2 linked regions of the Flexistipes sp. genome follow. The main gene of each other region encodes a partner of the protein of the gene in region 2 in a complex. Links are inferred from orthologs where the notes say so. Each region holds a gene or a part of one and is shown on either strand. Other genes may lie near its edges.

Evidence for each region.
Region 1: the proteins of accD (region 2) and accB are in contact, whole or in part, in a solved structure (PDB 8UXZ), measured with the Escherichia coli proteins. The link is inferred for Flexistipes sp. from one-to-one orthologs.

What each region holds. Positions count from the first base shown.
Region 1 is NZ_JAXKVW010000009.1:62,196-68,793, forward strand. Bases 2,194-5,047 are described here. They hold accB (acetyl-CoA carboxylase biotin carboxyl carrier protein), read right to left. Parts: upstream 3,926-5,047; coding sequence 3,461-3,925; downstream 2,194-3,460. Other genes in these bases: accC (acetyl-CoA carboxylase biotin carboxylase subunit), read right to left, coding at 2,194-3,441; efp (elongation factor P), read right to left, coding at 3,935-4,507; UMU13_RS07505 (M24 family metallopeptidase), read right to left, coding at 4,516-5,047. Outside these bases: UMU13_RS07480 (hypothetical protein), read right to left, coding at 1-481; UMU13_RS07485 (tetratricopeptide repeat protein), read right to left, coding at 459-2,093; more of accC, read right to left, coding at 2,101-2,193; more of UMU13_RS07505, read right to left, coding at 5,048-5,568; aroQ (type II 3-dehydroquinate dehydratase), read right to left, coding at 5,588-6,019; UMU13_RS07515 (roadblock/LC7 domain-containing protein), read right to left, coding at 6,020-6,376; UMU13_RS07520 (tetratricopeptide repeat protein), read right to left, coding at 6,369-6,598. UniProt on the Escherichia coli protein: This protein is a component of the acetyl coenzyme A carboxylase complex; first, biotin carboxylase catalyzes the carboxylation of the carrier protein and then the transcarboxylase transfers the carboxyl group to form malonyl-CoA.
Region 2 is NZ_JAXKVW010000006.1:46,829-53,530, forward strand. The notes cover bases 1-2,958. They hold accD (acetyl-CoA carboxylase, carboxyltransferase subunit beta), read right to left. Parts: upstream 1,924-2,958; coding sequence 1,078-1,923; downstream 1-1,077. Other genes in these bases: UMU13_RS05855 (bifunctional folylpolyglutamate synthase/dihydrofolate synthase), read right to left, coding at 1-1,077; UMU13_RS05865 (hypothetical protein), read left to right, coding at 2,145-2,435; UMU13_RS05870 (OmpP1/FadL family transporter), read left to right, coding at 2,947-2,958. Outside these bases: more of UMU13_RS05870, read left to right, coding at 2,959-4,239; UMU13_RS05875 (Ig-like domain-containing protein), read left to right, coding at 4,270-6,306.

The sequences.
Region 1 (6,598 bases), on a different replicon or contig from region 2:
AAATCACCGTATCGTTTTTGGAAAAAACATAATGGTTTGCAAATATATCAAAACGAAAATCCTCATCAGGCATCAGCAGCGGCACATAAAGCAATTTCACCAAATGTGCAACCTTTTCTTCACTGAAAAAACTGTCGTAACGGCTGCTTATATCTTCCCCTTCTTTAATTATCTCCAGAGTATTTCCATCATATATCGCCTCCAGATATACCTGCCCGAACATCCCCAAAACATTCATTTTTAATTTTCCTTCACATGTTTTGACAATAGTGCCTTTGAATTTTACTTTGCTGAATCGGTCTTCGTAACTGAATACACCCTTGGACTTCAGTCTGCAGAACTCAGGAGTGAGTTTTCTTACATTGCTGACTGCTTCTTCTTTGGAAATTTTTTGCGTTTTATCCAGTTGGGGTGTCTTAACGGCGCAATTTACCGTGAAAAATAAAACAACAATTGCACTAATCACCCTTAATATATTCATCAACACCCTTGTTTATCCCCATGGCATCCAGAATAGACCTCATGTGCTCCCTTAATTCTTTTTCCTCAGGCGCCAGGTTTAAAGCCTTTTTTTGATATTCTTTGGCCAGCTCATATCGTTTTTGTTTATAAAGTATCCAGGCTTTTGTATCCAGATAAGCCGGATTATTTCCGTCAATTTCCAGAGCTCTGTTGACAAGTTCCAGGGCTTTTGTCAGTTTCATATCATTTTCAGCATACAGATATGCGAGAAAATTTAACGCTGAATCATTGTTATTATTTATCTTCAAAACCTTCTTTATAATATCGATGGTTTCATTCAAATCACCTTTTTTTTCAGTTACAAAAGCTTTGTTCATAAGAAGGGTTTCACTGTCCGGGTTGGATTTAAGTCCTTTATTCAAAATATCAACAGCCTTTTTCAAATTTCCCTTTCTTTCATAAACAGCCGATTTTATTCTGTAAAAATCAACGTCTTTGTAAACCTCCGAAACATCCGCCAAAACATCCAGTGCTTTATCATAAGCTCCCTGGGAAAGGTAAACAAAAGCCAGTCTCTTTTTGGCCTGAGTGTAATCACTTCTTATCCTTAACGTTTCTTTGTAATATTTTTCAGCTTTATCATACTCTTTCAGAGCTTCATATGCCACTGCAATGTAAAAGGCTGACTGGGTGTCGTCGCTGTCTAAATTATAGGCTTGCTCCAGAACTTCGATTACTTTTTTGTATTTATTCTGTTTGAGATATATTTTTCCCATCTGTTTCAGGACATAAATTTTTCGCTCTCCGGAAAGTTTGTCCACAATTTGAGAATAATATTTTAATGCTTCCTCATAACGATTTGATTCCATATAAAGTTCTGCTAATTTCAATTCAGGAAGTATTAAGCCGGGGTGCTTTTCCTGAGCTATTTTCAGATATTTCATAGCTTTTTGGTTTTGATTTTCTCTCAGATATATATCAGCAAGCAGAAGAGCGGCCTCAAGATTCTTTTCCATATTGACAGCTTTTATAAAATCCTCTTCAGCCCTTTTAGTCAGATCGAGATACATATACAACTTTCCCCGCTGCAGGAAATAGGAAACGTCTTCATTTTTTTTGATAAGCTTGTCGTAAACCCCGATAGCGGATGAAAAATCATTCATATTTTTATAAATATCCGCCTGAAGCTCAAAATATTTGTTACTTTTCTCTATTGACACCGCTTTTTCGATATATTTTCCGGCACTTTGGAATTCCTGCAGATTTTCATAGTAAACTTTTGCAAGCTGGTAATATAATTCTGCCGGATTACCAATACTGCCACTATCTATACCATTCTTTAAAATTTCCACAGCTTTTTTATATTCCTGCTGATGTATATAAACTTTTGCTGCCTTGGTGTAAAGATAAGCATCCCCTGTTTTTTCCGCCAGCTCCTCATAGATATCAACCGCCCTTTCGAATTCTCCTGAATTCAAAAGCATCTCAGCTTTAAGAAATTTATAGTCGTAAGTATTTTCAGCATAGGTGTTCAGAGAAACATGTGCAGGAGCGCACCCGAAAGTAAGGATGCTTAGTAATACAATAAATCTTCCGGCAACTTTTCTGAATACAGAAAACACATTCAACATATCTTTTTTATTCTCTCATATATCTGTCTATAAAATCGGTTGTGACATCACCTTTTATAAAAGCGTGGTTGACAAGTATCCGCTTATGCAGAGAAACAGTTGTTTTGATTCCTTCAACAATAAATTCGTCCAAACTTCTTTTTGTCCTGTTAACAGCTTCCTCGCGGTTTTTACCGAAAACAATCATTTTTGCTATCATGGAATCATAGTAGGGTAAAACGATATAATCCTGATAGGTTGCCGAATCAACCCTCACACCAAAACCGCCGGGGGCATAATAGGCTTCGATTTTGCCCGGAGAAGGTGCAAACGTATCCGGATCCTCTGCATTAATCCTGCACTCAATGGCATGACCGATAATTTTAATGTCCTTCTGAGAGATATCGAAAGGCTCACCGGCTGCTATTTTCAGCTGCAGCTGAACAAGATCCACACCCGTTATCATCTCAGTAACAGGGTGCTCCACCTGAATCCTCGTATTCATCTCCATAAAATAAAAATTACCGTATTTATCAACCAAATATTCTATTGTTCCGGCATTTTTATAACCCAGTCCTTTAACAGCATCTACAGAAACCTTCCCCATTTTTTCTCTCATTCTTTCTGTCAGAAAAGGGCTTGGTCCTTCCTCGAGCAGCTTCTGATGCCTGCGCTGAATAGAGCATTCCCTTTCGAAAAAGTGCAGGGCATCACCTGCTCCGTCTCCGAAAACCTGTATTTCAATATGTCTGGGTTCCTCAATAAATTTTTCTATATATACCTCATCATTCCCAAATGCACTTTTGGCTTCATTCTTTGCCGTTTCAAAATTTTTCAGAAAACTCAATTCCGAATGAGCAACCCGCATACCCTTGCCTCCGCCACCGGCAGAAGCTTTTATTATTACGGGAAAACCTATCTCCTCGGCAATCTTTAAGCCTTCGTCCTTATCCTTGACGGCACCTTCACTGCCGGGAACAACAGGAACACCAAGATTCTTCATCGTTTCCTTCGCCTTGGATTTGTTGCCCATAAGGGAGATATGTTCAAAAGAGGGGCCGATAAATTCAAAACCGCACTCTTCACAAACCTTTGCAAAGTGAGGATTCTCCGCTAAAAATCCATATCCGGGATGAATGGCATCAACATCAGCAATCTCAGCTGCGGAGATAATATTTTTTATGTTGAGATAACTTTCCGAAGCCTGCCTGGGACCGATACAAACCGATTCATCAGCAAAGGCAACGTGCAGAGATTCAATATCGGCATCCGAATATACAGCGACGGTTTCTATACCGAGTTCTTTGCAGGCCCGTATAATTCTAAGTGCTATTTCCCCTCTGTTGGCTATCAATACTTTTTTAAACATGACTACCCCACAACTTTTATTAGAGCGGCTCCACAAGAAATATGGCTTCACCGTACTCAACCGGTTCGCCGTTTACACCAAGTTTTTTGAGTATTTTACAATCGAACTCCGCCTCAATCTCGTTCATAATTTTCATTGCCTCCACAATACAGAGCGTCTGACCCTTCCTTACTGTGTCTCCCTCCTTCACAAAAGGTTCCGCACCGGGAGAGGGAGCTTCATAAAATGTTCCCACAATGGGTGTTTTCACTTGCACCCCTTCAGTTTCCTCTTTGGTTTTTTCTTCACTTTCTCTTTTTTCAGAAGGCTCAGCAGCTTTACGCTCTTCCTTAACCACAGTCTCAACCTGCTGCTGAACAGGGGTTGAAGGTATCTGTGAAACACGATTAACATATATACGTTCGGTTTCACTTTCATATTCGAATTCCGTAAGAGATGTTTTTTCAATAAACCTTACCAATTCTTTAATTTCTTTTACATCCATACTGCACTCCTATTTGGTTGTTTTTACCCTTTCTATGTAGCTGCCGTCTCTCGTGTCAACCTTAACCACGTCCCCCTCGGAAATAAAAAGCGGCACACTTATGCTTCCGCCTGTTGACAATTTTGCCGGTTTGGTTCCCCCCGTAACAGTGTCGCCTTTGATGCCCGGTTCAGTTTCGACAATTTCAAGTTCCACAAAATTCGGCAGTTCCACACCCACCGGATTCTGGTTAAACAGCTGAACCTCGACACTAAGGTTTTCAGGCATATAATTGACAATATCACCGAGATCTTCGGCACTAATAGCTATCTGCTCAAAACTTTCGTTATCCATAAAATAATAGTTTTCCACATCGTTGTACAAATACTGCATGCTTTTCTCTTCAAAATCCGGCTGCTTTATCTTCTCATCCGATTTAAATGTCCTTTCTATAACATTACCGCTCAACAAACTTTTCAGCTTAGTCCTGACATTTGCACCGCCTCTTCCCATCTTCACATGAAGATACTCGACAACAGAATATGGTTCACCTTCAATTTCCACTTTCTTTCCCTTTTTAAACTGATTCGGAGTTAACACCATCTATCACCTCAATTAATTATTTTATAAACGTATTTATCTAACACACCACTCAGAATTTCACAACCCGTTTCATTCACCAAAACCGTGTCCTCAAGTCGTATGCCGAAATTATCAGGCAGATATATGCCCGGTTCTACGGTAAGCACCATCCCGGGCTTCAGTTTTGTATTATTATCTTTTCTGAACGCCGGGCTTTCATGCACGTCTATACCGACACCATGCCCCAGACCATGGTTGAAATATTTGCCGTAACCCTTATCACTAATATATTCCCTCGCCGTTTTATCAACATCGCTGCAGAGTATTCCCGGCTTTACAACCTCAACCGCTTTTTGCAGAGCCGAATACACTATATCTATTAATTCATTGACTGCACTATTATCAGCATCGTAAATTATTCTTGTAATATCGCTGCAGTAGTATTTTTTACAGCCGTAATCCACCATAACCGGCTCACCTTTTTTAACCTTCTTTTCCGATGCACGCCCGTGCGGCAGAGCGGAACGATCCCCGGAAGCCACCATGGTGTCAAAACTTAACGAGTCTGCACCGCGGATTTTCATATTATATTCCAGCGTTGCCGCCCAAACCGATTCAGTCATGTTATATTCAACATTTTCCAGCATGCCAAGAAAAGCATCTCCGGCGATTTTATAGGATTGTCTTATCAGCTCAATTTCGTTTTCGTCTTTTATAAGGCGCATTGAAGAAATAACATCATCCCTGTCCACATTAACAGTGGTCTCATCGGATAATGTTAAATATAAGTCAAGGGTACAGTTTGCATCCACAGCAATCTTCTTTTTCCTTTCTGCTAAATCTTTAAAATAATTAATATAAGACGTTACTATTTCGGTTTTGAAATCACCTGAAATTTCATTTTTCACCTGATTTTCATAGCGACCGTCTGTCACGAAAATAAAAGTAGCGTTATCAAAAACGATATACCCGGCTGTACCGGTAAATCCGGACAGATAGTAAACATGTGAATTATCCGTTACAATATAACATTCCATGCCCCGGGCGGAAAGTTCCGCCTGAAATTTTTCCAGTCTGTTCATTGTTACCCCTTTTTTATTGTCAAACAGAAGAATATTTGTGAACAAAATAGTCGATAGCCGCAATGTAAGAATAAATCCCCAGACCACAGATAACACCTTCAGCGATATCTGACAGATATGAGCTGTGCCTGAAACGGTCCCTGGCATATACATTGGATATGTGTACTTCCAAAAAAGGCTTGCTGACTGCTGCCAGTGCATCCCTTACAGCTATACTTGTATGTGTATAAGCTCCGGCATTTACAATAAAACAATCCGATTCTGAAGTTTGAATTTTGGATACGATTTCTCCTTCATGGTTGCTTTGAAAAACATCCAATTCCACGGATTTGTAAGCAGCATGTTCTTTAACGGTATCCACCAGTTTTTTGTAAGAAAAATCACCGTAATGTTCTTTTTCCCTTTGTCCCAGCATATTTAGGTTGGGGCCGTTAATAATTGTAATATTCATTTAGATATCCAGCTCCTTTCTTAATTCAGGCTCAAGCATCATTAAAACATAATTAAGTTTGCCGATAATTGTATTTTTTTCCAACACGCCAATGATATAATAATATTTGTTTATTTTATAAAGATAAAAAATATCATTGTCACACTCGATCACCATTCTGTTCATTTTGCCTGTAACCAAAAATGTGGTAACTTTATCTATGTATCTCAAAACAGATGAAAACTCTGCAGCTATCTCTTCGGACTTGTTCGATGTGTCTTTCGTTTTCTCGACAATAAAACCGTCCTTGTCAAAGAGCGCCAGGAGTTTCACGCCCTGAACATAATCCAGTGTGGTATCAAGTATACGTTTAAACATCCCTTTTCTCTTTTACTTTTCTCACATTATCCAGCCACTTCTCAAGCCTTTCAATTTGTTTCCCGGCTTCTTCTGAAACATCTTCACTTTCAGATTCGTCATCTCCGAAAAACTCTCCCAGCCCCCCGCTGATATCCTGCATACCCTCCCAGGCTCCGAAATCCGTTTGTTCACTCTCTTTCTCATCCGATCTCCCGGAAACATCTGAGCCTGAGGTATCCT
Region 2 (6,702 bases):
TGAGCCTGTTATTAATACCTTTTGCAATTCATTTTGTTTTAAAAAACTGTCTATTATTATCTTTGGGTCTTTTATCCTGTAAACTGCGTCAATGTCAATATTGGAAATATCTATGCTTCTGTCATTGTCCGGTATTTCGGTCAGATAGATTTTTTTTGCTTTTGTTTTAAGAATATTCACAGATGTTTCCACATCCCGTTCGTTTGTACACGAAAATATTACGGCATCATATCTATCTTTTGATTTCTGGATTCTGTAAAGAGCAGCGATATTATGAGCGCCGTCCAGTGTGAAATTTCCGATTCTTTCCATTCTGCAGGGCAGAGTTTTTAAATTTACAGCTTTTATCTCAATCTCTTTGTTTGTAATAAATTTATAAATTTCAGATGACAGAGAAAAGTTAATATCTGCCGTATCCAGGTTTTCTGAATCTTTTAAAAAATAAAGATTTTTGTCTGGTAGAAGCTTGGATATATGGGTATTAATAAAATTTTTGTTGTCTCCTATGAAGATATCCGAATTATCTTTGCATATGGCAATTTTTTCTTCAATTATTTTGTAAATATTTTTACCTAAAAATTTTATGTGATCCTGAGAAATTGTTGTGATAACAGGGATTTTCTTATTTAAAATGTTTGTAGCATCGTATCTGCCGCCGAGACCTGTTTCTATGATTGAGATGTGGGGACTTTTGTCCGAGAAAAAATCAAAAGCTATTAATGTAAGTGCCTCAAAAAATGTCAGGGCATGTTTTTTAATTATGTTCAGGTTCTTATGAAATAAATGCTGAAAATCTTTATAATTTATGTTTTCGAGGTTGTATTGTATACGCTCGGTGATATCATCTATATGAGGAGAAGTGAACATAGCCACATTGCAGCCGTCTTTGCGAAGCATCTGTGCCAGATAATAAGCTGTGGAGCCTTTTCCGTTTGTTCCTGCAATATGTACAATTTTTCCTAAGTTTTTTTCACTAAAACCGATATCCGTAAGTGCATTACTAATGCGGTCAAGAGTAAGGTCCAATTGCTTGAATTCTTTGCGTGAATTAAAAAAGTCGGATAAAGTTACATCCATTTATCCGAAAAAATCCAGCATTTTTGAAATGGTGGGCTTCCAGTCCTTTCTGTGCAGAACCATGTCAACCATTCCATGCTCAAGCAGAAAATCGGATTTCTGAAAATCGTCCGGCAACTTTTGTTTGATTGTTTGTTCTATTACACGCGGGCCGGCAAATCCTATAAGAGCATTGGGTTCGGCTATTATAACATCACCGAGCATTGCAAAACTTGCTGTGACACCGCCCGTTGTGGGGTCTGTCAGAATGCTTATATGAGCCAGTCCCGAGCGCTCAAGCTTTTTCAGAGCGGCTGAAGTTTTGGCCATCTGCATCAGCGAGAGTATGCTTTCCTGCATACGTGCACCGCCGGAACAGCTGATTGTGATAACATGATTTTTATTGACAATTGCAGACTCTATCAGGCGGGAAATTTTTTCACCAACGACACTGCCCATACTGCCGCCGAGAAAACTGAATTCAAATGCCCCGATGTTAACACTTCTGCCGTTTACACTGCCTATTCCCGAAATGAATGCATTATTAAGTTTTGTTTTTTTAGTAGCAGATTTAAGTCTGTCAGTATATTTTTTAGAGTCTCTGAATTTTAATGGATCCTGGGAAACAAGGTTTTGATCGATTTCAACAAAAGAGTTTTCATCAACAATAATCTGAATTTTTTCCCTTCCGGAAATTTTAAAATGGTTTCCACATGACGGGCAGGCGTGAAAGTTCTTCTTTATCTCGTCTTTATAACTTATTTCCTGACATTTATCGCATTTAATCCATAAGTTTTCTTTAATTTCTTTTTTATTTGCCGTCTTTACTTTTTTTATTTTGTCAAATAAAAGCCCTTTAAGTCCCATTGTATACCTCCATAGGTTTGAAATACATATTCTATCGGTTTTAAAACAAGATGCAAGAAAAAAGTGCGATTATATATTCATATGATTGGATGCAGATAGATGGTGAAGTGGTAAAGTAGTAAAGTAGAGAAATGGTGAGATAGGGAAGTTGAAAAGCGGGGTATTTTAAAATATCATATTCATGTTATAATAAGAACAGATGAAACCAAGGGAGGCAGTCCATGAAAAATACAATAATTATTTCCGATGAGGCCGATGAAAAGGACTATCCGGACGCCATTATTTTGAATGAAAGCGACGCATTGAACCTTTATTCGGCTAAAAGCGGTGAGCAGGTTGTATGTGAAAGTCCTAATGTGGATTATGTGAAAGTGGAGGATGATTTTTTTGAGTTTTTTGGAGAGGATTTCGGGAGTATTAGATTTGACAGGCGTTTTGTGAAACTGGTGGTTAATAAGTCATATTATGTGGGTCAGAAACTCAGAGCCAACAAACCTTACGATATCCGGTAAAGCTTTCAAAATGATTTGATATAAAACATCTACAACCTCTCCCTGAAAGTCTCGTTATGTTTATAAAATTTGAGCTTTGAATAATTCAGTAAGCGCGGCTTCAGCCGTACAAAGTTTATTTCGAAACCCTGTATTATCAAGCATGCGGGACTACCAGGGCACTTAATAATTAAGTGCCCTGGCCTAAAACTGAGAAAAACACATTATTCAAAGCTCTTAAGCTCTAATAGTGTCTATATTTTTGTTCAAAGTTAAAAATAACAGTGTTCTGATAACACAGGTTGAAATATTCAGAATAATTTCATAGCACAAATATTAATATGCTTGCATCTTTTTTATTAGGCAATTATTTCTTTGGTAGCCAATATTTAAAACAATTATAATGAATGTATAAACTGAATGCTTGTTCGCTCAGTAAATATATAACATCTTTTTGTATATGATTATAAAAAGCTTGCCATTTAGTAAAAATTAATATATGTTTTAACAATACCAATATAAAGGAGGCTTTATGAGAAAGGCAAAGATAGCGTTTTTATACGTATTTATGGCTTTACTATTTCCAACATTTGTTTTTGCTAACGGTTTCCAGATTAATGAACAGGGGGCTAAAGCTCTCGGTATGGGTGGGGCTTTTGTTGCACAGGCGAATGATCCGTCTGCTCTTTACTTTAACCCTGCAGGAATTACTCAGCTTGAAAGAGCCCACCTTTCTCTCGGTGTTTCACCGATAACACCCAGAGCTTCATTTGAGAGTGATGTCACAGGAAAAACCACAGATGCAGATGTAAATACTTTTTTTATTCCAAACTTCTATTACACGATGAAAAATACCGAAAAAATAAGTACAGGGTTGGCGGTATTTTCAAATTACGGTCTTGCAACAGAATGGCCTGAAAATTGGGAAGGTAGATACGTTACCGGAGGTACGAAGGCCGAGATTATTACGATGACGATTAATCCGAATATTGCCTATAAAATCAATGACAAAATAAGTGTAGCAGCGGGTGTTGATATCCAAAATATGGATATTACACTGAAAAATAAGCTTGCAATGTTGCCTTATAACGGGAGTATTTTAATGCTTAATTCAGACGGTGACTCCAAGCTTACTGCAGATGACTGGGCTTACGGGTGGAATGCTGCAGTTCATTATAAAATTACAGAAAACTGGAAAGCCGGGATTTCCTACAGAAGCGAAATTAAACATGAAATAAAAGACGGAACTGCTGAATTGTCACTTCCTTCAGGTTATCTTATTGGAAGCGGCCCGGTGCCTGCCATGAATATTCAGAAAACGGGAAGTGCTGATATAACATTACCTGAAATTCTTTATTTAGGTACTTCTTACGAAATAGGTAAATTTACTTTTGAACTGGACGGGCAGTGGACAGGTTGGTCATCTTATGATGAATTAAAGATTGAATTTGAAGACGGAAGCCAGCAAGTAAGCCCCAAAAACTGGGAAGATGTATGGGCAATAAGATTGGGGGCACAGTATAGTGTTAACAAGATGCTTGATTTGAGAGCGGGTATTATCAGAGATTATTCACCGATCCCGGATGACACTGTTGATCCTCTTGTACCTTCCGGAGACAGATGGCTGTATGCTGTGGGGCTTGGATTCAATTTTCACCGGTTAACAATAGACGTTGCGTATAATTATCTTGATGATGAAAACAGAGAATTTGATAATGAAGTGGGTAAGAAAGCTCCGTACGGTTATGTTGCACCGGAACTTACAGGGGAATTTAAAGATATAGATGCACATATCTTCGGTGTAAATGTTTCCTATAAATTTTAAATAAAATGATTTTTTCAGGAGGAGTTTTATATGTTTAGAAAAATTACGTATGTTTTGTTTATATTATTTTCCGTTTCTGTTTTGGTTTCATGCGGCGGAGGCGGTTCGGATGATGTGGAGACTGTAAGTTATAATCGTCTGAAGTTTGATACTGCTGAATCGAATATGTCCATACCTTTTCCCAATGATGTTATGTGGCAGGAAACAGGTGGCATTGTTAATCTGACAGCACAGGCAGTGGGTCCTTCTGAAACAGCTCTTTATTCAGCTATCAAAGCACTGAATATTAAGGGTCTCAGCCCCAATACACCGATTGCCATTCCCCTGGCGAGCGATATTAAGCTGAGTAGCACTTCTCTATACAATAGTATCAGAATATTTGATTTGACAGGTTATCAGGTTAATCCAACTGCCAACAATTTTTTTACTGATATCGAAATTAAACAAAACGGTAATATAATCAATGTTTATCCGTTAAACCCTATGGCAGCCGGTCACAAGTATCTTGTAATTATAACCGGGGATCTTAAGGATTACCGTGGTTATCCTGTAATGCCTTCTCCAATTTACAAAACATTAAGGGATACGGATAATTGCAGTACTCTCGATTCTCAGGATTTGCAAAATCTTTGCAGTATTTATGATCCGCTTTGGGATATAGCTGCAAACCTGACGGGTAAGAGAAAAGAAAATCTTCTTGAAATATTCACATTTACCACAGCTGATAAAACGTTGGGATTGAAGGATTTTGGTGTAATACAGCAAGCATTATTAACCAAAGATTTCTCCATTATCGACAATAGCTCTATCGAAGGATACAGTTATGCTAATGTGTCTGCGGATAATGCCTCGAATGAATATGTTGAAGTGGATGCTCTGAGTGACTTGCCTTTGTTATGTCAAAACTTGTACGCACAAAATCCAACTTTACTTCCAGTAGTCAGTGACGGTACAACCTATTTTAAGTCGCCTAATCTTTATGAGCTTGCATCTATTCAGGCTATACTGGAAAATTATAATTTTCCGGATAATCAGTCGAATTATGGTGCTGTTTGTACTTCTATATTTGACAATTCCTCTCTATATGACAATGTTTCAATGAAAACTGCTGTAAACACTCAAACTCCAAATGGCATTGTTTTATTTCAGCACGGTCTCGGAGGGAGTAAATCCAATGTCGACTTAATTGCCAATGAGTTCAGCAGTTATATGGTAGTGGGTATGGATCTGCCGTGGCATGGAGGCAGAGTTTTAAATGCAGATTTGTCTGAGACAATTTGTGATGAAACTCAGTCCGGAAGCTGTTATTTAACGGACAATCCAATATATGACAGACTTAATATTTACCAGTCACTTCTGGATATGCATACACTCACAAAAATGTTCGGCCTGCAGGCCGTCAGTCAGGGATTACCTCTGTATCTTGCAGGGCAGTCGATGGGATCTATTACGGGCTCTATGCTTATGAATGTTGATAATATTACCACATCAAATGTTGCTTTGCAGGCTACAGAAGGACAAAAGGCGGGTAATTTTATCAATAAAGGCTTGCTGAATGTCGGCGGCGGCAATTATGCGGTGCTGCTCAATGAAGCTACAAACAGTCTGATAACAGATTTGCTTTCGACACTGAATCTTGAAAAGCACAGTATCGAATACTATACAACACTCGGTGTGTTTCAGCTGCTTCTTGATCCTGTGGATCCAGCTTATTTTGCTGACAATACAGCGATAAGCGGTAAAGTTCTGCTTCAGTCTGCAAACCATGATACGGTTATACCCAATGTATCAAATAAAGTACTTGCGCATGCTTATAATTTTGATCCCGGAGTAACAATTACCGGAGATGATACAGCAGCTTCAGGTGCGATAGCTTCTCCTTCTGCCGGCTGGTATATGTTCGGCAGCGGAGATAACTGGGTCAATCATGGATTCATGCTTAATACTTCTAATTTAAACGATTTATATCCCGAAGCGTTTGGTTATCTGAACCAGACCTATGTGGAAAATATGCAGGGGCTTGCAATAACACAGGCTTTGAATTTTTTGAGTGCTCAGCCTCAATAAGAATAAGCAAAACACTTAAAGGCGGCTCAGCTGAGCCGCCTTTTTTATGAATATATTTCCACTATATTTAACTTTCCTCCCCATTAATATTATATCAAGTTTCGCACTTCGTTTTGTCATTGCGAAACCCTGTGGAAACAGGCTTGTGGCAATCTCAAAACAAGAAAAATAGAGAGATTGCTTCGTCGTTTTCACTGCCTGCCCTGTTAAATGCCACAGGCAATCAGCGAAGCTGATATTTAACAGGGTGAACAAAGACGTGTAAAGAGTGCAAAATTTGAGATAATATGTTAAAATAAATAAAAAGCATTAATTTATTGTAGCAGATAATTAAAAAAGTTTTGCCGTTGTAAATTTTTTTGAAAATATTTGCATTTGAGCTGAGGTTGTGTTATT